DNA from 3 places in the Azospirillum agricola genome. Region 1 is predicted to be linked to each of the others. Evidence: riboswitches for the same ligand, from Rfam matches in the RefSeq annotation. Region 1 holds a riboswitch; each other region holds the start of a gene.
What was found. Region 1 has a riboswitch for cobalamin ahead of JN22_RS03045 (ribonucleoside-diphosphate reductase subunit alpha). Riboswitches for the same ligand answer to the same signal wherever they lie in the genome.
Positions count from the first base shown of each region.

Region 2: another riboswitch for cobalamin. It lies ahead of JN22_RS12435 (TonB-dependent receptor plug domain-containing protein); the one in region 1 lies ahead of JN22_RS03045 (ribonucleoside-diphosphate reductase subunit alpha).
Region 3: another riboswitch for cobalamin. It lies ahead of JN22_RS04225 (CbtB domain-containing protein); the one in region 1 lies ahead of JN22_RS03045 (ribonucleoside-diphosphate reductase subunit alpha).

Region 1 is NZ_JAIFZR010000002.1:40,619-48,013, forward strand. It holds gene JN22_RS03040 (ribonucleotide-diphosphate reductase subunit beta) at 1-1,064, opposite strand, end outside; gene JN22_RS03045 (ribonucleoside-diphosphate reductase subunit alpha) at 1,121-3,100, opposite strand; cobalamin riboswitch at 3,213-3,451, opposite strand; tRNA gene JN22_RS03050 (tRNA-Tyr) at 3,631-3,716, opposite strand; gene JN22_RS03055 (GMP reductase) at 3,859-4,902, opposite strand; gene JN22_RS03060 (FAD-binding protein) at 5,076-6,875, opposite strand; gene JN22_RS03065 (MarR family winged helix-turn-helix transcriptional regulator) at 6,918-7,395, opposite strand, start outside.
Region 2 is NZ_JAIFZR010000004.1:794,264-801,658, forward strand. It holds gene JN22_RS12430 (methyl-accepting chemotaxis protein) at 1-1,997, shown strand, start outside; cobalamin riboswitch at 2,068-2,292, shown strand; gene JN22_RS12435 (TonB-dependent receptor plug domain-containing protein) at 2,409-4,334, shown strand; gene JN22_RS12440 (ABC transporter substrate-binding protein) at 4,331-5,266, shown strand; gene JN22_RS12445 (FecCD family ABC transporter permease) at 5,272-6,306, shown strand; gene JN22_RS12450 (ABC transporter ATP-binding protein) at 6,306-7,109, shown strand; gene JN22_RS12455 (DUF6925 family protein) at 7,106-7,395, shown strand, end outside.
Region 3 is NZ_JAIFZR010000002.1:299,253-306,647, forward strand. It holds gene JN22_RS04200 (branched-chain amino acid ABC transporter permease) at 1-425, opposite strand, end outside; gene JN22_RS04205 (branched-chain amino acid ABC transporter permease) at 491-1,378, opposite strand; gene JN22_RS04210 (ABC transporter substrate-binding protein) at 1,464-2,666, opposite strand; gene JN22_RS04215 (ABC transporter ATP-binding protein) at 2,828-3,565, opposite strand; gene JN22_RS04220 (ABC transporter ATP-binding protein) at 3,558-4,313, opposite strand; cobalamin riboswitch at 4,905-5,122, shown strand; gene JN22_RS04225 (CbtB domain-containing protein) at 5,170-5,361, shown strand; gene JN22_RS04230 (CbtA family protein) at 5,371-6,114, shown strand; gene cobW (cobalamin biosynthesis protein CobW) at 6,128-7,177, shown strand; gene cobN (cobaltochelatase subunit CobN) at 7,349-7,395, shown strand, end outside.

The sequences.
Region 1 (7,395 bases):
GCCCGGTCGAAGGCGGCCCAGACGCCGTCCGCCCCGTCCCACTGGCCGCGGGTGGCGCCCTTGGAATATTCGGTGGCGCGCTGTTCGAAGAAGTTGGCGTGCTCGACCCCGTTCAGGATCTCCACCAGCCAGGGCAGCGGGTGCGGCCGCACCGGCTCGTAGCCGCCGTCGGTCGCCTTGAAATACCCGTACAGCGTCGGCAGGCGGAGCTGCGTCAGCCGCCAGTCGGCGATGTAGTGGACGTAGGCGCGGATGTCCTCCGGCGTCATGCCGGCCACCGGCCCCAGCGCGAAGGCCAGCTCGATGAAGCGCTCCTCCAGCCCCACCATGGTGCGGCAGACGTCGAGGATGTCGTCGCGCACGGCGGGCGTCATCGCCCCGGTCTCGCGGTTCCATTCGTGGAACAGCCGGATGATGCCCTCGCAATGCAGGCTCTCGTCGCGCACCGACCAAGTGACGATCTGCCCCATCCCCTTCATCTTGTTGTGGCGCGGGAAGTTCAGCAGCATGGCGAAGCTGGCGAACAGGGCCATCCCCTCGGTGAAGGCGCCGAACATCGCCAGCGTGCGCGACACGTCGGCCACCGTGCCGACCCCGAAGCTGTGCATGTAGTCGGCCTTGTCGCGCATCTCCGAATAATCGCGGAAGGCGGCGAACTCGGTCTGCGGCATGCCGATGGTGGTCAGCAGCAGGGCGTAGGCGTCGATGTGGACCGTCTCCATGTTGGTGAAGGCGGCCATCATCATCTGCACCTCCAGCGGCTGGAAGATCGGCATGTAGCGCTTGAGGTAGTTGTCGCTGACCTCGACGTCGCTCTGGGTGAAGAAGCGGAAGATCTGGGTCAGCAGGTTGCGCTCGCCGTCGGTGACGCGGTCGGAGGTCCAGTCCTTGATGTCCTCGCCGAGCGGCACCTCCTCGCCCATCCAATGGACCTGCTGCTGCTTCTTCCAGTAGGCGTAGGCCCAGGGGTAGCGGTCGACGTTGTAGGCGGCCGAGCCTTGCAGCAGGCCGACGCGGCCGGTGCCGATCAGGCTCATGGGGTCGAGGTGGAGAAGCGAGGTCATGGGACGAGGATCCGTGATGGCGGGGAGGGCGGGCGGGCGGCCCGACGGGAGGCGGCTCACTGGCAGGCGAGGCATTCCTCGTAGTCGGTGCGCGGCGCCTGCATGACCTCCGCCTTGCCGGCGGCCCCGTCCTTGCCGGCGGCCCCGTCCTTGCCGGCGAAGGCGGCGCGCTGCACCGACTTGGAGCGGCAGTAGTAGAGGCTCTTCAGGCCCTTCTCCCAGGCGGTCCAGTGCAGCATGTGCAGGTCCCACTTGTCGATGTCGCCCGGCAGATAGAGGTTGATCGACTGGCTCTGGCAGACGAAGGGCGTGCGGTCGGCGGCGAACTCGACGATCCAGCGCTGGTCGATCTCGAAGGCGGTGCGGAAGACCGCCTTCTCGTCCTCGCTCAGCAGGTCGAGATGCTGGACCGAGCCCTCATGCTCGATGATCGACTGCCACACCTCGGGCCGGTCGGCGCCCTTGGCGGCCAGCAGCGTCTCCAGATGCGGGTTGCGCACCGACATCGAGCCGGACAGCGTCTTGTGGGTGTAGATGTTGGCCGGGATCGGTTCGATGCAGGCGCTGGCGCCGCCGCAGATGATGCTGATCGAGGCGGTCGGCGCGATGGCCAGCTTGTGGCTGAAGCGCACCATCATGTTGCGCTCGGCGGCGTCCGGGCAGGGGCCGCGCTCGTGGGCCAGCGCGACCGAGGCGGCGTCGGCGTCGCGGCGCAGCTTGCGGAAGAAGCGCAGGTTCCACGCCTTCGCCATCGCGCTCTCGAACGGCACGCCGCGCGCCTGGAGGAAGGAGTGGAAGCCCATCACCCCCAGCCCCACCGAGCGCTCGCGCATCGCCGAATAGACGGCCTTCTCCATGCCCTCCGGCGCTTCCTCGATGAAGCGGGTCAGCACGTTGTCGAGGAAGCGCAGCACGTCCTCGACCAGGCCTTCCTCGCGGTTCCACTCGTCCCAGGTCTCCAGATTCATCGAGGCGAGGCAGCAGACCGCCGTGCGCTCGTTGCCGAGATGGTCCCTGCCGGTCGCCAGCGTGATCTCGCTGCACAGGTTGGAGGTGGTGACGCGCAGGCCGAGGTCGCGCTGGTGCCTGGGAAGCGCCCGGTTCACCGTGTCGCCGAACAGCAGATAGGGCTCGCCGGTCTGCATGCGGGCCTCCAGGATCTTCTGCCAGACCTGGCGGGCGTTGGCGTGCCGCAGCACGGCGCCGGTCTTCGGGCTGACCAGCGGGAAGGGCGTGTCGTCGCGCACCGCCTGCATGAAGGCGTCGGTGATGACCACCGCGTGGTGCAGGTTCAGGCTCTTGCGGTTGAAGTCGCCGGACGCCTTGCGGATCTCCAGGAACTCCTCGATCTCCGGATGGTGGATGTCGAGATAGACGGCGGCCGAGCCGCGCCGCAGCGAGCCCTGGCTGATCGCCAGCGTCAGGCTGTCCATCACCCGGATGAAGGGGATGATGCCCGACGTGCTGCCGTTGCCCTTCACCGGCTCGCCGATGGAGCGCACGCCGCCCCAATAGGTGCCGATGCCGCCGCCGTTCGACGCCAGCCGGACATTCTCGTTCCAGACGTCGACGATTCCGTCGAGCGAATCGGGCACGGCGTTGAGGAAGCAGGAGATCGGCAGGCCGCGCGTGGTGCCGCCGTTGCTCAGCACCGGGGTGGCCGGCATGAACCACAGGCGCGAGATGGCGTCGTAGAGGCGCTGGGCGTGCGCGGCATCGTCGGCGTAGGCGGCGGCGACGCGGGCGAACAGATCCTGGTAGCCCTCGCCCGGCAGCAGGTAGCGGTCGTCCAGCGTCGCCTTGCCGAAGCCGGTCAGCAGGGCGTCGCGGGCGCGGTCGATGCGGATGACGGAGGGGGAGGGCGGCGTCCAGCGCTCCGCCGGGGCGCGGCCGCCGGACCGCTCGGGCGTGCGCCGGGTTCGCGGCAGCAGGTTCCCGTGACGGTCGAAGCCGCTGGAGACGTCCTGGGCGGAGACGTCCTGGGAAAAACCCTGGGCGGCAAAATCCTGGGCGAGGTCTTGAGCGAGCGCCGGCATCCGTGATCCCTTGGTCGTGTGCGGCGGATGGCGCGGGAGCACGGCTTGCGGCGGGCGCGGACGGAAACGCCGCGCACACGGGGCAAGCGCACCACCGGACACCCCGCCCGTGGACGTTCATTCGGTCATGGCAGGTCTCCTGGCTCGCGGGTCACGGCGGCTCCGTCCGGCCTTCCCGGCGCGGCCCGGCAAAAGCGGGGCCGGCACCAGTGACGCTGAAACGACGAAACCGCTCTCCGCTCACAGTTGCGGGGGCAGCGCCGGCTGGAAACGCGCCGTGGCGCGATTCTCCGGCTTCCCTCTTAGCCCTGCATCTTGATGATGTGGGGAACCATAACGCTAGATATGGTAGGTGGTGGGCGGGGGCCCGTCAAGGGATTCGTTCGGCCGCGCGGAGGGGCGGCATCGCGGGCGCGGAACGGCCGCCGACGCGATGGCGAGGATTTTGTGCGGCGTGAAGGGTGGGCGCGATGCGCCGGGGCGTGGGCGGCCGGACAGAGTGGGATCCGGCGGCCCGGCGCTTGCGCTGATGGTGGAAGGGACTGGATTTGAACCAGTGTACGCTTACGCGGGCAGATTTACAGTCTGCTGCCTTTAACCACTCGGCCACCCTTCCATCGGGGCGCCGAGACATAGCCGTTCGACGGGGCGCGGGTCAAGCTCGATCTGGGCCGCATCGCCGGGTTCCGGCGGAAAAAATGAAACGGGGTCCGCCGGCCGCGAACCCCGTCCCGGAGCGTCCCGGATCGCCGGGGCCGTCAGCCGCCGAAGATGTTGTTCAACTGGGCGCTGACGCGCACGAAGGTGGTGCGCTTGGGCACCTCCTTCAGCTTGGTGGCGCCGATGTAGGTCATCATGCTGCGCACGCCGCCCATGATCTCCTGCATCGTGCCCTCGATGGGCCCGCGATAGGGGACCTCGACCGTCTTGCCCTCCGACGCGCGGTAGGAGGCGACGCCGCCGGCGTACTTGTGCATCGCGGTGTCCGACGACATGCCGTAGAAGGTCATGGCGACCGGCACGCGCTGGCCGTCGCGCTCCTCGAAGCGGACCTCGCCCTCGCACTCGTCATGGCCGGCCAGCATGCCGCCGAGCATGACGAAGTCGGCCCCCGCCCCATAGGCCTTGGAGATGTCGCCCGGCACCGTGCAGCCGCCGTCGCCGCAGACCTGCCCCTTCAGCCCGTGGGCGGCGTCGGCGCATTCGATGATGGCGGAAAGCTGGGGATAGCCGACGCCGGTCATCTTGCGGGTGGTGCAGACCGAGCCCGGCCCGATGCCGACCTTGACGATGTCGGCCCCGGCCAGCAGCAGCGCCTCGGTCATGTCGCCGGTGACGACGTTGCCGGCCATGATGACGATGTCCGGATTCTCGTCGCGCATGCGGCCGATCACCTCGACGAAGCGCTCGGTGTAGCCGTTGGCGACGTCCAGGCAGATCCTGCCGACCGGGGCCTTGGCCTTCACCGCCTGGAACTTGTCGTGGTCGGCCTCGGTGGTGCCCAGCGAATAGAAGACGTTGCCGGTGTCGGGTTCCTGGAAGAAGGCGATCAGATCCTCGGCCCGGTAATGCTTGTGCAGCGCCGTCATGGCGCCGAAGCGCGACAGCGCGCGGGCCACCGCCATGGTGCCGACGACGTCCATGTTGGCGGCGATCAGCGGGAAGCCGGTCCAGTCGCGCTGGTTGTGCAGGAAGGTGAAGGTCCGGTTGACGTTCACGTCGTTGCGGCTTTGCAGCGTGCTGCGTTTCGGCCGGATCAGCACATCCTTGAAGTCGAGCTTGAGGTCGCTTTCGATGATCACCGCACACCTGTCCTTCCCATCGGTCGGGCGCCCGTACACGAACGGAGCCCATCATGACAGATTGGGAACAGACGGCGGCTTCGGCAAGCCCGTTCTCCGGGCGCGCCCTCCGGCCCCCTGCCGCGCGGGGAGGGGGCCGGAGGGCGGCGTGACGGTGGGGAGGGCCCCGCCGCTCAGCGCGCCGCCGCCCGCTCCGCCACGGCGTCCCGGCCGGCGCCCAGCCCGCCGGCCGCGTCGCTCCGGCCCGCCGCGTGCATCGCCACGCGGTAGGCGAAGACCAGCGCCGGCCCCAGCGTGGTTCCCGGCCCCGGATAGGTGCCGGCCATGACCGACGCCATGTCGTTGCCGCAGGCGTAGAGCCCGCCGATCACCCGCCCGTTCTCGTCGAGGACCTGCCCGTCGACGTCGGTCGCCAAACCGGCGCTGCACGCGATCTCCGCCGGCCAGACGGCGACGGCGACGAAGGGGGCGGTCTCGATCGGCTTCAGGCAGGGGTTGGGGCCGTGGGCCGGGTCGCCGTTGAAGCGGTTCAGCTCGGTGTCGCCCTTGCCGAAATCCAGGTCGCTGCCGGTCAGCGCGAAGCCGTTGTGCCGCCGCACGCTGTCCGCCAGCCCGGCGGCGTCGACGCCGATCTTGCGGGCCAGCTCCTCCAGCGTCGGGGCGGTGGTCAGATAGCCGCTCGCCTCGTGGGGCTTCAGGTTGGTCGTGCCGGGGTGGACGACGCCCAGCCCGTACTTGGCGACGAAGGCGGCGTCGCAGACCAGCCAGGCCGGCATGGTCGGCACCGTGCGGTGCGATTCGAACATCGCCTCGACGAAGTCGTGGTAGGAGGCGCCCTCGTTCACGAAGCGCCGCCCGGCGGCGTTCACCGCGATCAGGCCGGGCTTGGCGCGGTCGAGCGACAGGTGCGGGAACAGCCCCTTCCACCCCGCCGCCTTGCGCGTCACCGACACCGGCGTCCAGAAGGCGCCGCCCCGGTGCCCCTCGCCGTCGATCCGGGCGCCGATGCCGCGCGCCAGCGTCAGCCCGTCGCCGGTGTCGCTGTCGCAGGCCAGCGAATGGACGGGCGTCGGCTGCGGCATGAAGGCGCTGCGGAACTCCTTGTTGTGGGCGAAGCCGCCGGTCGCCAGCACCACCCCCTTGCGGGCGCGCACCCGCAGAGTCCGGCCGCCGCTGTCCAGCACGGCGCCGACGACGCGGCCGTCCGCCCGTCCGTCCTCGCGCAGGATCGCGCGGATGGAGGTGTCGAGGCGGACCGGCACCTTGTGTTTGCGCAGGCTGTAGAACAGGCGGGCGACCAGCGCGTTGCCCATGACGATCCGCGTGCCGCGCGGGTGCTTCACCCGGTCGGACAGGTAGCGCAGGAGCAGCTTGGCCGCGTGGGTGAAGTTCGCCACCGACTGGAAGCGGCCGATCAGGCGGGGGATGTCGTCCTTGCCGACCATCATGCCGCCGAAGATCATGAACTCGCCGATCGGCGGGCGGACCAGCCGGAAATCCTCGCCGAGCAGCCGGCCGTCGAAGGGAGCCGGCACGATGGCCCGGCCGGTGATGGCGGCGCCCGCCATGTTGGGCTTGTAGTCCGGGTGGCGGCCGCAGGCCAGGAAGGTGACGTCGGTCTTCGTGTCGTAATAGTCGATGGCGGTCGGGCCGGTCGCCAGATAGACGCTGCGCAGGTCGCGGCCCCTGCCGTGCTCCGGGCTGTCGGCGGGAGCGCCGCCGACCAGCGCGTCCATGTAGGTTTCAGCCTTTTCGGGGCTGTCGTCGTAGCCGGCGCGCCGGCTCTGCGTGTTGCCGGGGATCCACAGCGTCCCGGCCGAGGTGGCGGCGGTGCCGCCGATCTGCCCGGACTTCTCGCAGACCATCACGTCGAGTCCCTCCAGGACGCCGACCAGGGCGGCGGCCATGCCGCCCGGCCCGGCGCCGGCCACCAGAAGATCGACTTCGGCGTCCCACGCGGTTTCCTGTGCCATTCCTTGTGTCTCCGTTCCCTCCCGCGCGGTCGTCAGGGCCCCTTATCGTGGCTTGACCTTCCGACCGGCCGCGGTCTTGCCGCGTTTGGCGTTCGTTGTGGTGTCGGGGTGCCCGCCCTCCGCCGCCCCGGCCGGTTCCGCCGCCGCCTCGCGGTCGACGACCAGCCGCAGCGACGACGGCAGCGTGTCGTTGTGCAGGTTGACCAGCTGGATCATGAGCTGGATGAGCGTCTTGCGGTCGGCCGGGCGCAGCGGTTCCAGGATGCGTTCCTGCACCCGCTCGACCGCCGGGGTGACGGCGACCAGCAGGTCGCGCCCGGCCGGCGACAGGTAGAGCAGCTTGATGCGCTTGTCCTCCGGGCTGGGTCGGCGGTGGATCAGATCCTTCGCCTCCAGCCGTTCGATGACCCCGCCCAGCGTCGAGCGGTCGAAGGCGATCAGCCCCGACAGCCGGGTGGCGTCGACGCCGGGATTCTCGTCGATGGCGACGAGGGCGGCGTACTGCACCGAGGTCAGGTCG
Region 2 (7,395 bases), on a different contig from region 1:
CCATGGTCGAGGAGGCCGCCCGCGGCGCCGACAGCGACGAGATGCGCGGCAAACTGGCGACGCTGCGCGACCGCGTGGCGCTCTACGGCGCCGAATTCGACCGCTCGGTCACCTTCCAGGACGCCGGCAACGCCGCCTACGCCGAGGCCAAGACCCTGGCCGACCGCCTGACCCGCGAGGCGCGGGCGGCCGCCGCCAAGGCCGAGGCCGAAGGCAACCACGCCCGCGTGCTGGACGCCGTCCGCCTCGTCACCGAGATCGAGCGGCTGCGCGGCGTCGCCGCCCTCTTCCTGGTCGAATTGGAGAAGAAGCCGCACGGCGCCCCCGCCCAGGAGTTCGCCACCCTCCCCGCCCTGGCCGATACGGCGGCCCCGGCGCTGGCCGCCGACGCCAAGGCCCTGCTCGCCGCCGTCGCGGCGCTCGACAAGGCGGTCGCCGACCGCAACAGGATCGTCGTCGACGTGCTGGGCGCCATCGGCCCGGAGATCGCCGCCCTCGTCGGCGACCTCGCCCGCACCACCAAGGCCCAGCAGGACGCGCTGGCGCCGCTGGCCGCCGAGATCGTGCTGCAAGCCCTCATCTGGCTCGCCGTCACGGTGGTGGGCGCCGTGCTGGTCAGCGCCGTCGTCGCCGTGCTGGTCGGCCGCAGCATCACCAGCCCGCTCCAGGCGATCACGACGGCGATGCGCGGGCTTGCCGACGGGCATCTCCAGACCGCCATCCCCGGCCTCGACCGCCGCGACGAGATCGGCGCCATGGCGGGAGCCGTCGGCGTCTTCAAGGAACACGCGCTGGAGCGCCAGAAGCTGGAGGCCCAACAGCAGGCCGAGACGGCCGCCAAGGAGCGCCGCCAGACCGCCATGGACCAGCTGACCCAGGACTTCAACCGCAGCGTCAGCGGCATGCTGCGCTCGCTCGCCACGGCCTCGACCGAGCTGCACGCCACCGCCCAGTCGATGAGCGGCGCGGCGGCGGAAACCAGCGAGCGCTCCACCGCGGTGGCGTCGGCCGCCGAGCAGGCCGCCGCCAACGTGCAGACCGTGGCCGCCGCCGCCGAGGAGCTGGCCGCCACCGGCGCCGAGATCTCCCGCCACATCGACCTGTCCTCGACCACCGCGCGGCAGGCGGTGGAGGAGGCCAACCGGGCGAGCGCCATCGTCGGCAGCCTGTCTGAGGCCGGCGAGCGGATCGGCGCGGTGGTCAGCCTGATCAACGACATCGCCAGCCAGACCAACCTTCTGGCCTTGAACGCGACCATCGAGGCGGCCCGCGCCGGGGAGGCCGGCAAGGGCTTCGCGGTGGTCGCCTCGGAGGTGAAGAACCTCGCCAGCCAGACGGCCAAGGCCACCGAGCAGGTCAGCACCCAGGTCGCCTCGGTGCAGGAGGCCTCGCGCGAGGCCGCCGCCATCGTCACCGGCATCGCCCGCATCATCTCGGAGGTCAACACCGCCGCCGGCGCCATGGCCGACGCCGTCGGCCAGCAGGGGGCGGCGACCCAGGACATCGCGGTCAACGTCACCCAGGCCTTCACCGGCACCCGCGAGGTGTCGTCCAACATCGGCAACGTCAGCGAGACGGCGACGGTGACCGGGGCGGCGGCCGAGCAGGTGCTGGCGGCGGCCAGCGACCTGTCGCGGCAGGCCGAGACGCTGCGCGGCGAGGTGGAGAACTTCCTGTCGGCGGTGTCGCACGCCGGGGAGCGGCGCGCCTTCATCCGCTACGTCGTGGAGCTGCCGATCCGCATAAGCGTGGCCGGACAGGAGATCCGATGCCGCACCCACGACCTGTCGCTCGGCGGCGCGGCGATCGAGCAGGTGCTCGCCATCCCGGACGGCACCGCCGTCGAGCTGTCCATCGACGGCGGGGCGACGGTGAACGCCCGCATCGCGGGAGCGGTGGACGGGCGGACCCGGTTCCAGTTCCGCCTGGACGCGGCGACCCGCGCCCGCATCACCGCCCTGCTCGACCGCTTGCCGCAGGGCAGTGTCGCCGCCTGAAACCGGCCGGAGGGGGGCGCGCGCGGAAGCCGCCCCCCCTCAAAAGGGTTGACCCGTTCGCGACCACCCCCTACGGTCCCTCCCCGACGGTTGCCCGCAAGGGCTGAAAAGGGAACACGGTCGGGAGTCCGGTCTGCGCCGCGAGGCGCCGCGACCGCTTTCATGCCGAGGCTGCCCCCGCAACTGTGAGCGGCGAGTCGTCCGTCATCACGCCACTGGGATCGCGAATCCTGGGAAGGCGACGGAACGACGAGAACCCGCGAGCCAGGAGACCTGCCGTCAGTCGTGGTCACACGCGAACGCGTTCGGGCGGGGTGCACCGGAGGTCGTCAGTCGGGCCTCCGTCTGCGCGGGGATTCGATGGGACTCTGTTCGCGGTGACGTGCCACCGGCGTCCCGCCCGAGGTCCCCATGCCCGCCTTCGTTCCGCGTCCCACCCGGACGCTGCCGCTCGCCATCCTGTTCGGCGGCGCTTTCCTTCCCCTTTCCGCTTTGGCGCAAGGCACCGCCACCCAAAGCACCAGTGTGGCCCTGCCGGCGCTGTCGGTGACGGCCAACCGCGTCCCCACCCCGGCCGCCGAGACCGGCAGCGCCCTGACCGTCCTCACCGGCGAGGAGCTGGAACAGCGCCAGACCCGTCTCCTGTCCGACGTGCTCCGCGAGGTGCCGGGCGTCGCCGTCAACCGCACCGGCCCGGTCGGCACGCTGACCCAGGTCCGCATCCGTGGATCGGAAGGCAACCAAACCCTGGTCATCGTCGACGGGATCGAGATGAACGACCCGTCCTCCGGCTCCGAATACGACTTCGCCAACCTGCTGGCCGGCGACGTCGAGCGGGTCGAGGTGCTGCGCGGGCCGCAGAGCGCGCTCTACGGTTCCGACGCGGTCGGCGGCGTCATCAACATCGTCACCAAGCGCGGACAGGGGCCGCTCTCGGCCAAGGCGGCGGTGGAGGGCGGCTCCTTCGGCACGCTGGCCGGACGCGCCTCGGTCGCCGCCGGGAACGAGCGCTACGACGCGGCCCTCAGCGGCCAGGGGGTGCTCAGCGACGGCGTCTCGGTCGCCGACAGGCGGCGCGGCAATCCCGAGAAGGACGGCTACCGCAACGGCACGCTGGCCGGCAACGTCGCCCTGCGTCCGACCGGCAACAGCGAGATCGGCGTGGTCGGCCGCTACACCCGCTTCCGCGCCGACACCGACGATTTCGTCGGCGGACGCGGCGCCGTGGACAGCGGCACCGACACCAGCGGCGAGCAGTATTTCGGCCGGCTCCAGGGCAAGGTCGCCTTCTTCGACGGGCGCTGGGAACACATCGCCGGCGTCTCCCACGGCAACCAGCAGCGCGACTACCGCAACGCCGCCAAGACCGTCACCAGCTCCTACGAGGGCCGCAAGACCAAGCTCGACTACCAGACCAACCTGACGCTGACCGGCGGTCCGGCCGAGCATGTGCTGACCGCCGCCGTCGAGCATGAGGACGAGAAGGCGATCAGCAAGAGCAGCTTTTCCAACTTCGACCGCTCGATCGGCTCCACCGGGCTGGTCGGCCAGTACAAGCTCGGCCTGTTCGAGCGGCTGACCCTGACCGGCAGCGTCCGCCACGACGACAACGACCTGTTCCGCGACGCCACCACCTGGCGCACGACCGCCGCGTACCTGATCGACGCCACCGGCACCAAGCTGCGCGCCTCCTACGGCACCGGGGTGAAGAACCCGACCCTGTTCGAGCTGTACGGCTACACCGCCACCTACGCCGGCAACCCGGACCTGAAGCCGGAGAAGGCGCGCGGTTGGGACGCCGGCTTCGACCAGCCGCTTTGGGGCAGGCGGGCGTCGCTGGATGCCACCTACTTCAACCAGCGCATCCGCGACCTGATCACCGGAACCGGACGGACCTCGGTCAACATGCCCGGCGAATCGCGGGTGCGCGGCGTCGAGCTGGGGCTGTCGGTCGAGCCGGTCGACAAGCTGGTGCTGCGCGGCTCCTACACCCTGACCGACGGCGAGGATTCCACGGGGACCGAGCTGGTGCGCCGGCCCAGGCAGCTCGCCAGCCTGAACGTCAACTACCGCTTCCTCGACGACCGCGCCAGCGCGAACCTCGGCATCGTCCACAACGGGCGGGCCAGCGACTGGGCCTACGACGCCGCCTACAACCGGCAGGTCGTCCATCTGGCGCCCTACACGCTGGTCAATCTGGCGGGCTCCTACAGGCTGACCGAACAGGTCGACCTCTTCGGCCGTGTCGAGAACCTGTTCAACCGCCATTACGAGGAGGTCTGGACCTACGGCGCCCCCGGCCGCGCCGGCTATGTCGGGCTGCGGCTGTCGCTGTGAGGCTGCCGCTTCTTCTCGGGCTGGCCGCCGCCGTCCTGCCCCTCGCGGGCGGGCCGGCGCTGGCCGGCGGCGACGCGCCGCGGGGCAAGCCGCAGCGCATCGTCTCGCTGAACCTCTGCGCCGACGAGCTGCTGCTGCGGCTGGTCGGGCCGGAGCGCGTCGCCTCGGTGACATGGCTGGCGCGCGACCCGCGCGGCTCCACCGTGGCGGCGCTGGCCGCCGCCGTCCCGGTCAACCGTGGGCTGGCGGAGGAGGTCGTGCCGCTGCGCCCCGATCTGGTGCTCGCCGGCCGATACACCACGCGCACGGCGGTCGGGCTGCTGAGGCGGCTCGACATTCCATTGCTGGAATTGGACGTCCCGCAGACGGTCGAGGGGGTGGCCGGGCAGATCCGCATGGTGGCCCAGGCGGTCGGCGAGCCGGAGCGCGGCGAGGAGCTGGTCGCCGGCATGACCGCCCGCCTCGACGCGCTGGCCGCCACGGCGCCGGAGCGGCGCACAACAACGGCGCCGCCGGAACGGCGCACGGAAACAGCGGCGCCGGAGCGGCGCATGGCAACAGCGGCGCCGGAGCGGCGCCCGACGGCGGTGGTGCTGCGGCCGAACGGCTTCGTCGCCGGCTCCGGCTCGCTGGTCGACGCGCTGATGACCCGCGTCGGGCTCGACAACCTCGCCGACCGCCTGCCGCTGGGCAGCCAGGGCGCCCTGCCGCTGGAGGCCATCATCCTCGGCGGCGCCGAGCGGCTGATCGTCGACGCCGCCCCCGACGCGCCGCCCTCGCTGGCCCACGCGATGCTGCATCACCCGGCGGTCGAGGCGCTGGCGACGCGCGTCCGCACGGTCGCCCTGCCCTCGCGGCTGTGGACCTGCGCCGGACCGCAGATCGCCGACGCCGCCGAACTGCTGGCCGCCGCCCGGGAACCCGCGCCATGAGCACAATGAGCGAAAGCCTCCACCCCGCCCCCCTTCCCCTGGACGAGCGCGTCCCCTACCCGGCCCTGGTCGCCGGGCTGGCGCTGCTGGCGGCGGCGCTGGGGCTGGCCTCCGTCGTCATCGGCTATGTCCCCTTCGACCTCGGCGCCGCGTTCGGCGACCTTCTGGACGGCCGCGCCACCCTGCCGGCCCTGGTGCTGGCCGAGCTGCGGCTGCCGCGCGCGGCGCTCGGGCTGCTGGTCGGCTTCAGCCTCGGCCTGACCGGGGCGGCGATGCAGGGCTGGCTGCGCAACCCGCTGGCCGAGCCGGGCCTCGTCGGGGTGTCGAGCGCCGCCGCCCTGGGCGCCGTGATCGTCTTCTACAGCGGGCTGTCGGCGACCCTGGCGCTGGCGCTGCCGCTCGGCGGCATGGCCGGCGCGGCGGCGGCGGCGCTGCTGCTGAACATCATGGCGGCGCGCGGCGCCGGGACCACGACCCTGGTCATCGGCGGCATCGCCATCAACAGCCTCGCCGGGTCGCTGACCGCGCTGGCGCTCAACCTCGCCCCCAACCCCTACGCGGCGCTGGAGATCGTCTTCTGGCTGATGGGCTCGCTGGCCGACCGCGGCACCGACCAGCTCCGGCTGGTGCTGCCGCCGATGCTGGCCGGCTGGGCGCTGACCCTGTCGGCCGCCCGCGCGCTCGACGCCCTGACGCTGGGGGAGGACACCGCGCGCAGCCTCGGCTTCGACCTCGCGGCGCTGCGGATGCGGCTGATCGCCGGGGCGGCGCTGGCGGTCGGCAGCGCCGTGTCGGTGACGGGCGCCGTCGGCTTCGTCGGGCTGGTGGCGCCGCACCTGCTGCGCCCGCTGGTCGGCGCGCGGCCGGGCCGGCTGCTGCTGGTCAGCGGGCTGGCGGGGGCCTCGCTGACGCTGGCCGCCGACATCGCCGTGCGCCTGCTGCCGACCCGGCCGGAGCTGAAGCTGGGTGTCGTCACCGCGCTGATCGGCGCGCCCTTCCTGATCGCCCTGATCTGGCGGCTGCGCCGCGAGGAGGCGTGATGCGCATCGACGCCACCGCCGTCGCGGCGGCCGCCGGCGGACGCGGCATCCTGTCCGGGGTGACGCTCGGCATCGAGGCCGGCCGCTTCACCGGGCTGATCGGCCCGAACGGAGCGGGCAAGACGACGCTGCTGCGCATCCTCGCCGGCCTCGCCCCGCCGGCCGCCGGGAGCGTGACCTTCGACGGCGAGAGCGCCGCCCGGATCGGCCGCCGCGCGCTGGCCCGCCGCATCGCCTATCTGGCGCAGGACGGGCCGGTGCATTGGCCGCTGCGCGCCGAGGCGCTGGTGATGCTCGGCCGCCTGCCCCACCGGGGCGCCCTGGGGGGCGTCACCACCGCCGACCGGACGGCGGTGGAGCGCGCGCTGACGACCACCGGCACGCTGTCCCTGCGCCACCGGATCGTCGGCACCCTGTCGGGCGGCGAGCGTCTGCGGGTGCTGCTGGCGCGCACGCTCGCCACCGAGGCGTCCCTGCTGCTGGCCGACGAGCCGGTCGCCGCCCTCGACCCGCGCCACCAGCTGGAGACGATGGCCCTGCTGCGCGACGCCGCGCGGGCCGGCACCGGGGTGGTCGCGGTGCTCCACGACCTGGCGCTGGCCGCCCGCTTCTGCGACCGGCTGATCCTGCTGGCCGACGGCGCCGTCCGCGCCGACGGCCCGCCCGCCGCCGTCCTCACCGACGAGCGCCTGCGCGACTCCTACGGCATCGCCGTGCATCGCGGCGCGGTCGACGGCCAGCCCTTCCTGCTGCCCTGGACCGCCCTTTCCTCCGCATCCCCGAAGGACACGCCCCCATCATGACCGACGCCCTTCCCCATCCCGGCCCGTCCGGACTGGCCGCCCTGCTGCGCCATGCCGTCGGCGACCCGGACACCGCCTGGAGCCTCGGCTCCTTCGGCGCCGTCGCCGAGTTCATGCGCGACCCCGGCGAAACGGTGCGGCTCGGCGAGCGCGACGCCGGCGGCGCCATGGTGCTGGAGGCGCGCACGGCGCGCGGCGGCCTGCGGATCCGGCTCGATCCCGCCCTGCGCCCCTTCGCCTTCGAAACCGCCGCCGGCACCGGCTGGAGCCAGTCGGTCGCCCTCTG
Region 3 (7,395 bases), 260 kb from region 1:
TCGAACAGGCCGAACAGCGTGCCGCGCGGCACCGCCTGGATGCCGTCCTCGCCGCCGGTGAACTTCAGCTGCAAGGCCAGGAAGAACACCATCTGGCTCAAGGCCAGCGTGATCATCGCGAAGTAGATGCCCTGCCGGCGGATCGCCAGCGCGCCGAAGGCCAGCCCCAGCACGGCGGCGAAGGCTGTGCCGAGCAGCAGCCCGAGCTCCGGCGGCAGGCCCCACACCTTGACCGTGTGGGCGGTGACGTAGGCGGCGCCGCCGAAGAAGGCGGCGTGGCCGAAGCTGAGCAGGCCGGCGTAGCCGATCAGCAGGTTGAAGGCGCAGGCGAACAGCGCGAAGCACAGCACCTTCATCAGGAAGACGGGGTACAGCGTGAAGGGCGCCACCAGCGCGATCAGCAGGCCGGCGCCGAACAGCAGCATGTTGCGCGTCGAGGTCGAGGCCGGAAGGGCGGCGGGAGTCGAGGTCTGGCTTGCGGAGGTCATGATCAACGCTCCCGTCCGAAGAGGCCCGCGGGCTTGATGAGAAGAACGATCGCCATGATGACGAAGACGACGATGTTGGAGGCCTCGGGGTAGAAGACCTTGGTCAGGCCCTCCAGCAGCCCGAGCCCCAGCCCGGTCACGATGGCGCCCATGATCGAGCCCATGCCGCCGATCACCACCACGGCGAAGACGATGATGATCAGGTTCGAGCCCATCAGCGGCGAGACCTGATAGATCGGCGCCGCCAGCACCCCGGCCAGACCGGCCAAGGCGACGCCGAAGCCGTAGGTCAGCGAGACCATCACCGGCACGTTGATGCCGAAGGCCTGGACCAGCGTCGGGTTCTCGGTGGCGGCGCGCAGGTAGGCGCCGAGCTTGGTGCGCTCGATGGCGAACCAGGTGCCGAAGCAGACGATCAACGAGAACACCACGACCCAGCCGCGGTAGGTGGGCAGGAACATGAAGCCGAGGTTGTTGCCGCCCCGCAGCAGGTCGGGGATCGGGTAGGGCTGGCCGGAGACGCCGTACTGGTGGCGGAAGGCGCCCTCGAAGATCAGCGCCAGACCGAAGGTCAGCAGCAGCCCGTACAGGTGGTCGACCTTGTAGAGCCGGCGCAGCATCGTGCGCTCCAGCACCAGCCCGATGGCGCCGACGACGATCGGCGCGACGATCAAGGCCCCCCAGTAGCCGACGCCGACATAGGTCAGCAGCAGCCACGCCACGAAGGCGCCGACCATGTACAAGGCGCCGTGCGCCATGTTGACGACGTTCAACATACCGAAGATCACCGCCAGCCCGAGGCTGAGCAGCGCGTAAAAGGAGCCGTTGATCAGGCCGAGCAGAAGCTGGCCGAACAGCGCCTGGGGTGGCACCCCCAGAAGTTCGAACATGACCGTTCCTCCCCGATGTTCCGTGCTTGACGAGTTCTTTTTGGGTGGCGGCGCGCCGTCGGGCGGACGGGACGCCGCCGGTCCGTCACTTCACCAGCGGACAGCCGCTCTGCGCCGGATCGAGGAAGGCGGTGGCGGCCGGGATGGTCTTCACGACCTCGTAATAGTCCCACGGCCCCTTCGAATCGCCGGGCTTCTTCACGCGCACCAGATACATGTCGTGGAACATGCGGCCGTTGGCGGCGATCTTGCCGTTCTTGGCGAACATATCCTCCACCGGCAGTTCGCGCATCTTGGCGGCGACCTTGTCGGAATCGTCGGTCTTCGCCGCCTCGACCGCCTTCAGGTAATGCTTGACCGCCGAATAGACGCCGGCCTGCACCATGGTCGGCTTCTTGCCGGCCTTGGCCTCGAACTTCTTCGACCAGTCGCGGGTCTGCTCGTCGAGATCCCAGTAGAAGCCCTCGGTGAACATCAGCCCCTGCGCGGCCTGGAGGCCAAGCGCGTGGATGTCGGTGATGAACAGCAGCAACCCGGCGAGGCTCTGGCCGCCCTGGGTGATGCCGAACTCGGCCGCCTGCTTGACGCCGTTGGTGGCGTCGCCGCCGGCGTTGGCGAAGCCGATGACGTCGGCCTTCGACGCCTGCGCCTGCAACAGGAAGGACGAGAAGTCGGCGGTGCCGAGCGGATGGCGGACGGCGCCGACGACCTTGCCGCCCAGCTTGGTCACCATCTTGGTGGTCTCCTCCTCCAGCGACTGGCCGAAGGCGTAGTCGGCGGTGATGAAGTACCAGTTCTTCTTGCCCTGCTCGACCAGCGCGCGGCCGGTGCCGGCGGCCATGGCGTAATTGTCGTAGGCCCATTGGAAGCCGTAGGGGCTGCATTGCGCGCCGGTCAGCGCGGTGGCGCCGGGACCGGACATCAGGAAGATGCGCTTCTTCTCCTTGGTGATCCCCTGCACGGCGAGCGCCGCCGCCGAGTTCGGCACGTCGGCGATGACGTCGACGTTGCCGGTGTCGACCCACTCGCGCGCCTTGCTGGCGGCGATGTCGGCCTTGTTCTGGTGGTCGGCGACGACGATCTCGATGGGCGCGCCGACGACCTTGCCGCCGAACTCCTCCGCCGCCATGCGCGCGGCGATGGCCGAGCCCTCGCCGGCCAGATCGGCGTAGATGCCCGACCGGTCGTTCAGCACGCCGATGCGGACGACGTCGTTCGACACCTGGGCCTGGGCCGCGGTGCCGGCGAGCGTGAGCAGCGCGGTGCCGGCGAGAAGAAGGGTGCGCATGGATGGTCTCTCCCTCTGGATTCTTCTGAGTGTGCGGGCGTGGTTTTGTTGTTCTTGGTGAAGCGCCGGAGCGGCGCCGCCCCTGCCCGGCGGGCAGGAAGCGGCGCCGCTCCGGCCGGCTTGCAAGGGCGGGCGGCCGGACGCCTCGAACGCTGGTTGCCTCACACGCCGAGATAGGTGTGGAGCTTGTCCATGTTGGCGTGGAGCTGGTCGTTGGGGATCATGTCGACGACGTGCCCCTCCTCCATCACGTAATGGCGGTCGGCGATGGTGGCGGCGAAGCGGAAGTTCTGCTCGACCAGCACGATGGTGAAGCCGCGCTGCTTCAAGGCCCGCACCGCCACGCCGATCTGCTCGATGATGACGGGGGCCAGGCCCTCGGTCGGCTCGTCGAGCAGGATCAGGGTGGCGCCGGTGCGCAGGATGCGGGCGATCGCCAGCATCTGCTGCTCGCCGCCCGACAGGCGTGTTCCTTGCGTGCTCCCACGCCCCTTCAGGTTGGGGAACAGCTCGTAAATCTGCTCCACCGTCATCCCGCCGTCCTTGATGACCGGCGGCAGCGTCAGGTTCTCGTCGACGCTGAGCGAGGAGAAGATGCCGCGCTCCTCCGGCACATAGCCGATGCCCAGGCGCGGGATCCGGTGCGGGGCCATGCCGATCAGCTCGGTGCCCTGGAAGCGGATCGAGCCGGTGCGCTTGGCCATGATGCCCATGATGGCGCGCATGGTCGAGGTCTTGCCGGCGCCGTTGCGCCCCAGCAGCGTCACCACCTCGCCCTGGCGCACCTCCAGGCTGACGCCGTGCAGGACGTGGCTCTCGCCGTAGAAGCCGTGCAGGTCGCGGACCTCCAGCATGGCGGTCCCAACCTGGCTGGTCTTGCTCTGCATCCCGTCAGGCATGTCCGGTCCCCATGTACGCTTCCATGACCTGGGCGTTCTTCGACACCACCTCGTAGGGGCCTTCCGCCAGGATCTCGCCGCGCCGCAGCACGGTGATGGTGTCCGACAGATGCGCCACGACCGAGAGGTTGTGCTCGACCATCAGCACGGTGCGGTCGGCGGCGACGCGCTTGATCAGCGCCGCGGTGCCCTCGATGTCCTCGTGCCCCATGCCGGCCAGCGGCTCGTCGAGCAGCATGACCTCCGGGTCGAGGGCGAGCGTGGTGGCGATCTCCAGGGCGCGCTTGCGGCCGTAGGGCAGCTCGGCGGCCAGATGATGCGCCCAGGGGGTGAGGTTGACGTCCTCGATCAGTTGCAGGGCGCGGCCGTGCAGGTCGTGCAGCGAGGATTCCGACTTCCAGAAATGGAAGCTGGTGCCGAGCGGGCGCTGCAAGGCGACGCGGACGTTCTCCAGCACGCTGAGGTGCGGGAAGACGGCCGAGATCTGGAAGGAGCGGACCAGCCCCATCAGCGCGATGTCGGCCGGCCTGGTGCGGGTGATGTCCTTGCCCTTGTAGAGGATCTGGCCGCGCGTCGGCGTCAGGAACTTGGTGAGCAGGTTGAACACCGTGCTCTTGCCGGCGCCGTTCGGGCCGATCAGCGCGTGGATGGTGCCCCGCCTCACTTGCAGGTTCACCTCCTTCACAGCCACGAAGCCCTTGAACTCCTTCGTCAGGCCACGTGCTTCCAGGATGATGTCGTCGGTCATCGGCGGTGCGATCCCCTCCCTGTCGTCCTTGTGGTTCCCGGCCGTTCCCGGTGGGACGTTTCACCGGCCTTCGTAAGCACGAGGCGTGCCAACAAACGGCGTTCGTGACGGAATGCTTGGGTTTCCTGCCTTCCGCTCGCCGGACAGCCATTCGGCCTAATCCGTTTGTCCACGGAAGTGTCGGATTACCAGACACTCTGTCCAACGAACATGCCAAGATTCCCGACACTTCACAAGAGGTTGTCGAAAGACCGAACTGTTGAAAAAGCCAATGGTAACATACCCGTATTGGTTGGTGGCCGACCGCGGGCCAGCGAAACGTGCGCCGCACAACGAAGGGAGATTCGCACGACGGTGCTCCTTGCCGACCTGCCGACCTGCCGACCTTCCCGGCGCACTGGTGGTTTGCGTCATCCCGGCGCTGGCGATTCTTGCGCAACGGGGCCGGAAGAGGCCGCCGACGCGATGACGGCGCCGCGCGTGGTCATGGCAACCGCCTTCCCGACGGTCCACGGCCTGCATCTCCGCCTCGTCGCAAGGACGGGCTGAGCCGCCACGGGCGATCACGCTTGCAAAACCCCACCGCCACTGCGAATGTGGCGAACCGACGGTGCCCCGGCGCCCCCAAGGGGTCGGGGATAATAGGGAATGCGGTTCGGATTCCGTCTTGGGATCCCAAGCCGCGGCTGCCCCCGCAACTGTGTGCGGCGAGTTCCACTTCGAGAAAGCCACTGTCCCTCGGGCCGGGAAGGCGGAAGACGGAACGACGACCCGCGAGCCAGGAAACCTGCCGCCGGATCATGAACACCCTATCCAGCCCCGCCGGGTGTGGCGGGAGAATAAGGACAGCGAGAGCATGAGCACCCCTTCGATCCGGACAGCGTCCGCGCGAAACGCCGCCGCCACCTCGGCCCGCACCGCCGTCGCCGCCTTTGCCGCGATGCTGCTGGGCAGCTTCCTGCTGTACGGCGTCGGCTTCGCGCAGCCGCAGCAGATCCACGACGCGGCCCACGACGCCCGTCACTCCTTCGCCTTCCCCTGCCACTGAGTCCGACTCATGGCTCTGATTCGGCGGCTGTTCACAGCCGCCCTGGTCGCGGGCGTGCTCTCCGGCACGGCCGCTTCCGTCGTTCAGCAGGCGACCACCGTCCCGCTGATCCTGGAAGCCGAGAAGTATGAGGTGGTGACGCCTCCCCCGGCCGCCGCAAGCGCCGCTCCCGCCGCGCAGGACCACGCCGCGCATGGCGCGCCCGTCCGGCAGATCGGCGAGGCCGTCCCCGAATCGGCCGACGAGGCGTTCCAGCGCCTGTGGCTGACGGTCGCCTCCAACCTGCTGACCGGCGTCGGCTACGCGCTGCTGCTCGCCGGCGTCATGCTGCTGATGGGCGAGCGTGTGGACGCGCGGCGCGGCCTGCTGTGGGGCGCCGGCGGCTTCGTCGCCTTCGCTCTGTCGCCCTCCTTCGGCCTGCCGCCCGAACTGCCGGGCATGGCCGGGGCCGATCTGGAGGCCCGCCAGCTCTGGTGGCTGGCGGCGGCGCTTTGCGCCGGCAGCGGCCTGCTCGCCGTCGCCTTCGCTCGCAACCGCGCGCTGGTGGCGGCCGGCGTCGTGCTTGCCGCCCTGCCGCATCTGGTCGGCGCGCCGCACCCCGAATCGCCGGAGGGCGCCTTTCCGCCCGAGCTGGCGGCGCATTTCGTGGCGGTCTCGCTGGGCGGCGCCGCGCTGTTCTGGGCGCTGCTGGGGGCGGTCTGCGGCGCGATGATGAGCCCGATCGTCGCTTCCACCGAAGACGACGACGCGTAGGAAGGACCGCAGCATGTCCGCACCCCTCAAGGCGGCGGCCGGCAAGACGCCGGCCACCGTCATCACCGGCTTTCTCGGCGCCGGCAAGACCACGCTGATCCGTGGCCTGCTGGAGCGCTCCGGGGGCCGCCGCCTCGCGCTGATCATCAACGAGTTCGGCGACGTCGGCATCGACGGCGACATCCTGCGCTCCTGCGGCAACCCGACCTGCACCGAGGACGACGTCATCGAGCTGGCGAACGGCTGCCTGTGCTGCACCGTCGCCGACGATTTCGTCCCGGCCATCGAGAAGCTGCTGGCCCGCCCGGATCCGCCCGAGCACATCGTCATCGAGACCAGCGGCCTCGCCCTGCCCAAGCCGCTGGTCCAGGCCTTCCACTGGCCGGCGATCAAGTCGCGGGTGACGGTGGACGGCGTGATCGCCGTGGTCGACGCCGCCGCCGCCGCCGAGGGGCGTTTCGCGCCCGATCCGGCGGCGCTGGCGGCCCAGCGCGACACCGCCGGCACGGTCGACCACGAAACGCCGATCGAGGAGGTCTTCGAGGACCAGCTGCTCTGCGCCGACCTGATCGTCGTCAACAAGACCGATCTGGTCGGGGCCGACGACCTCGTCCGCGTCGAGGGGATCATCCGCGAGGCGCTGAACCGCGACGCCAAGCTGGTGCGGGCATCGCAGGGGGCGGTCGACCCGCTGGTGCTGCTCGGCGTCGGCGCGGCGGTCGAGGACGACCTCGCCAACCGCCCGAGCCATCACGACGACGAGGACGGCCACGACCACGACGACTTCACCAGCTTCGTCGTCGAGCTGCCGGCGCAGCCCGACCCGGCCGCGCTGGCGAAGACGCTGGAGGAGGCAGCCGGCCTGCACGGCGTGCTGCGGCTGAAGGGCTTCATCGACGTTCCCGGCAAGCCGATGCGCCTGCTGGTGCAGGGAGTCGGCACGCGGGTGCAGACCCATTACGACCGCCTGTGGAAGCCCGGCGAGGAGCGCCGCAGCCGTCTGGTGGTGATCGGCGAGACCGGCCTGGACCGCGACGCCGTGACCCGCGCGATCGCCGGGTAGCGTCCTATCCCTCTCCCCTCCCGGGAGAGGGTGGCCCGCAGGGCCGGGTGAGGGGCGATCGTGCGTGGCGTGCGTCCTGCCACCGATAGCCCCTCACCCTCCCCGCTTCGCGGGCCCCCTCCCTTTCCCGGGGCGGGAGAGGGCATCACGCCTGAACATGTGTGGCAACCGATGCATCTGCTCGCCGCCCGTCAGGACGACCTCGACGCCGGCCCCCA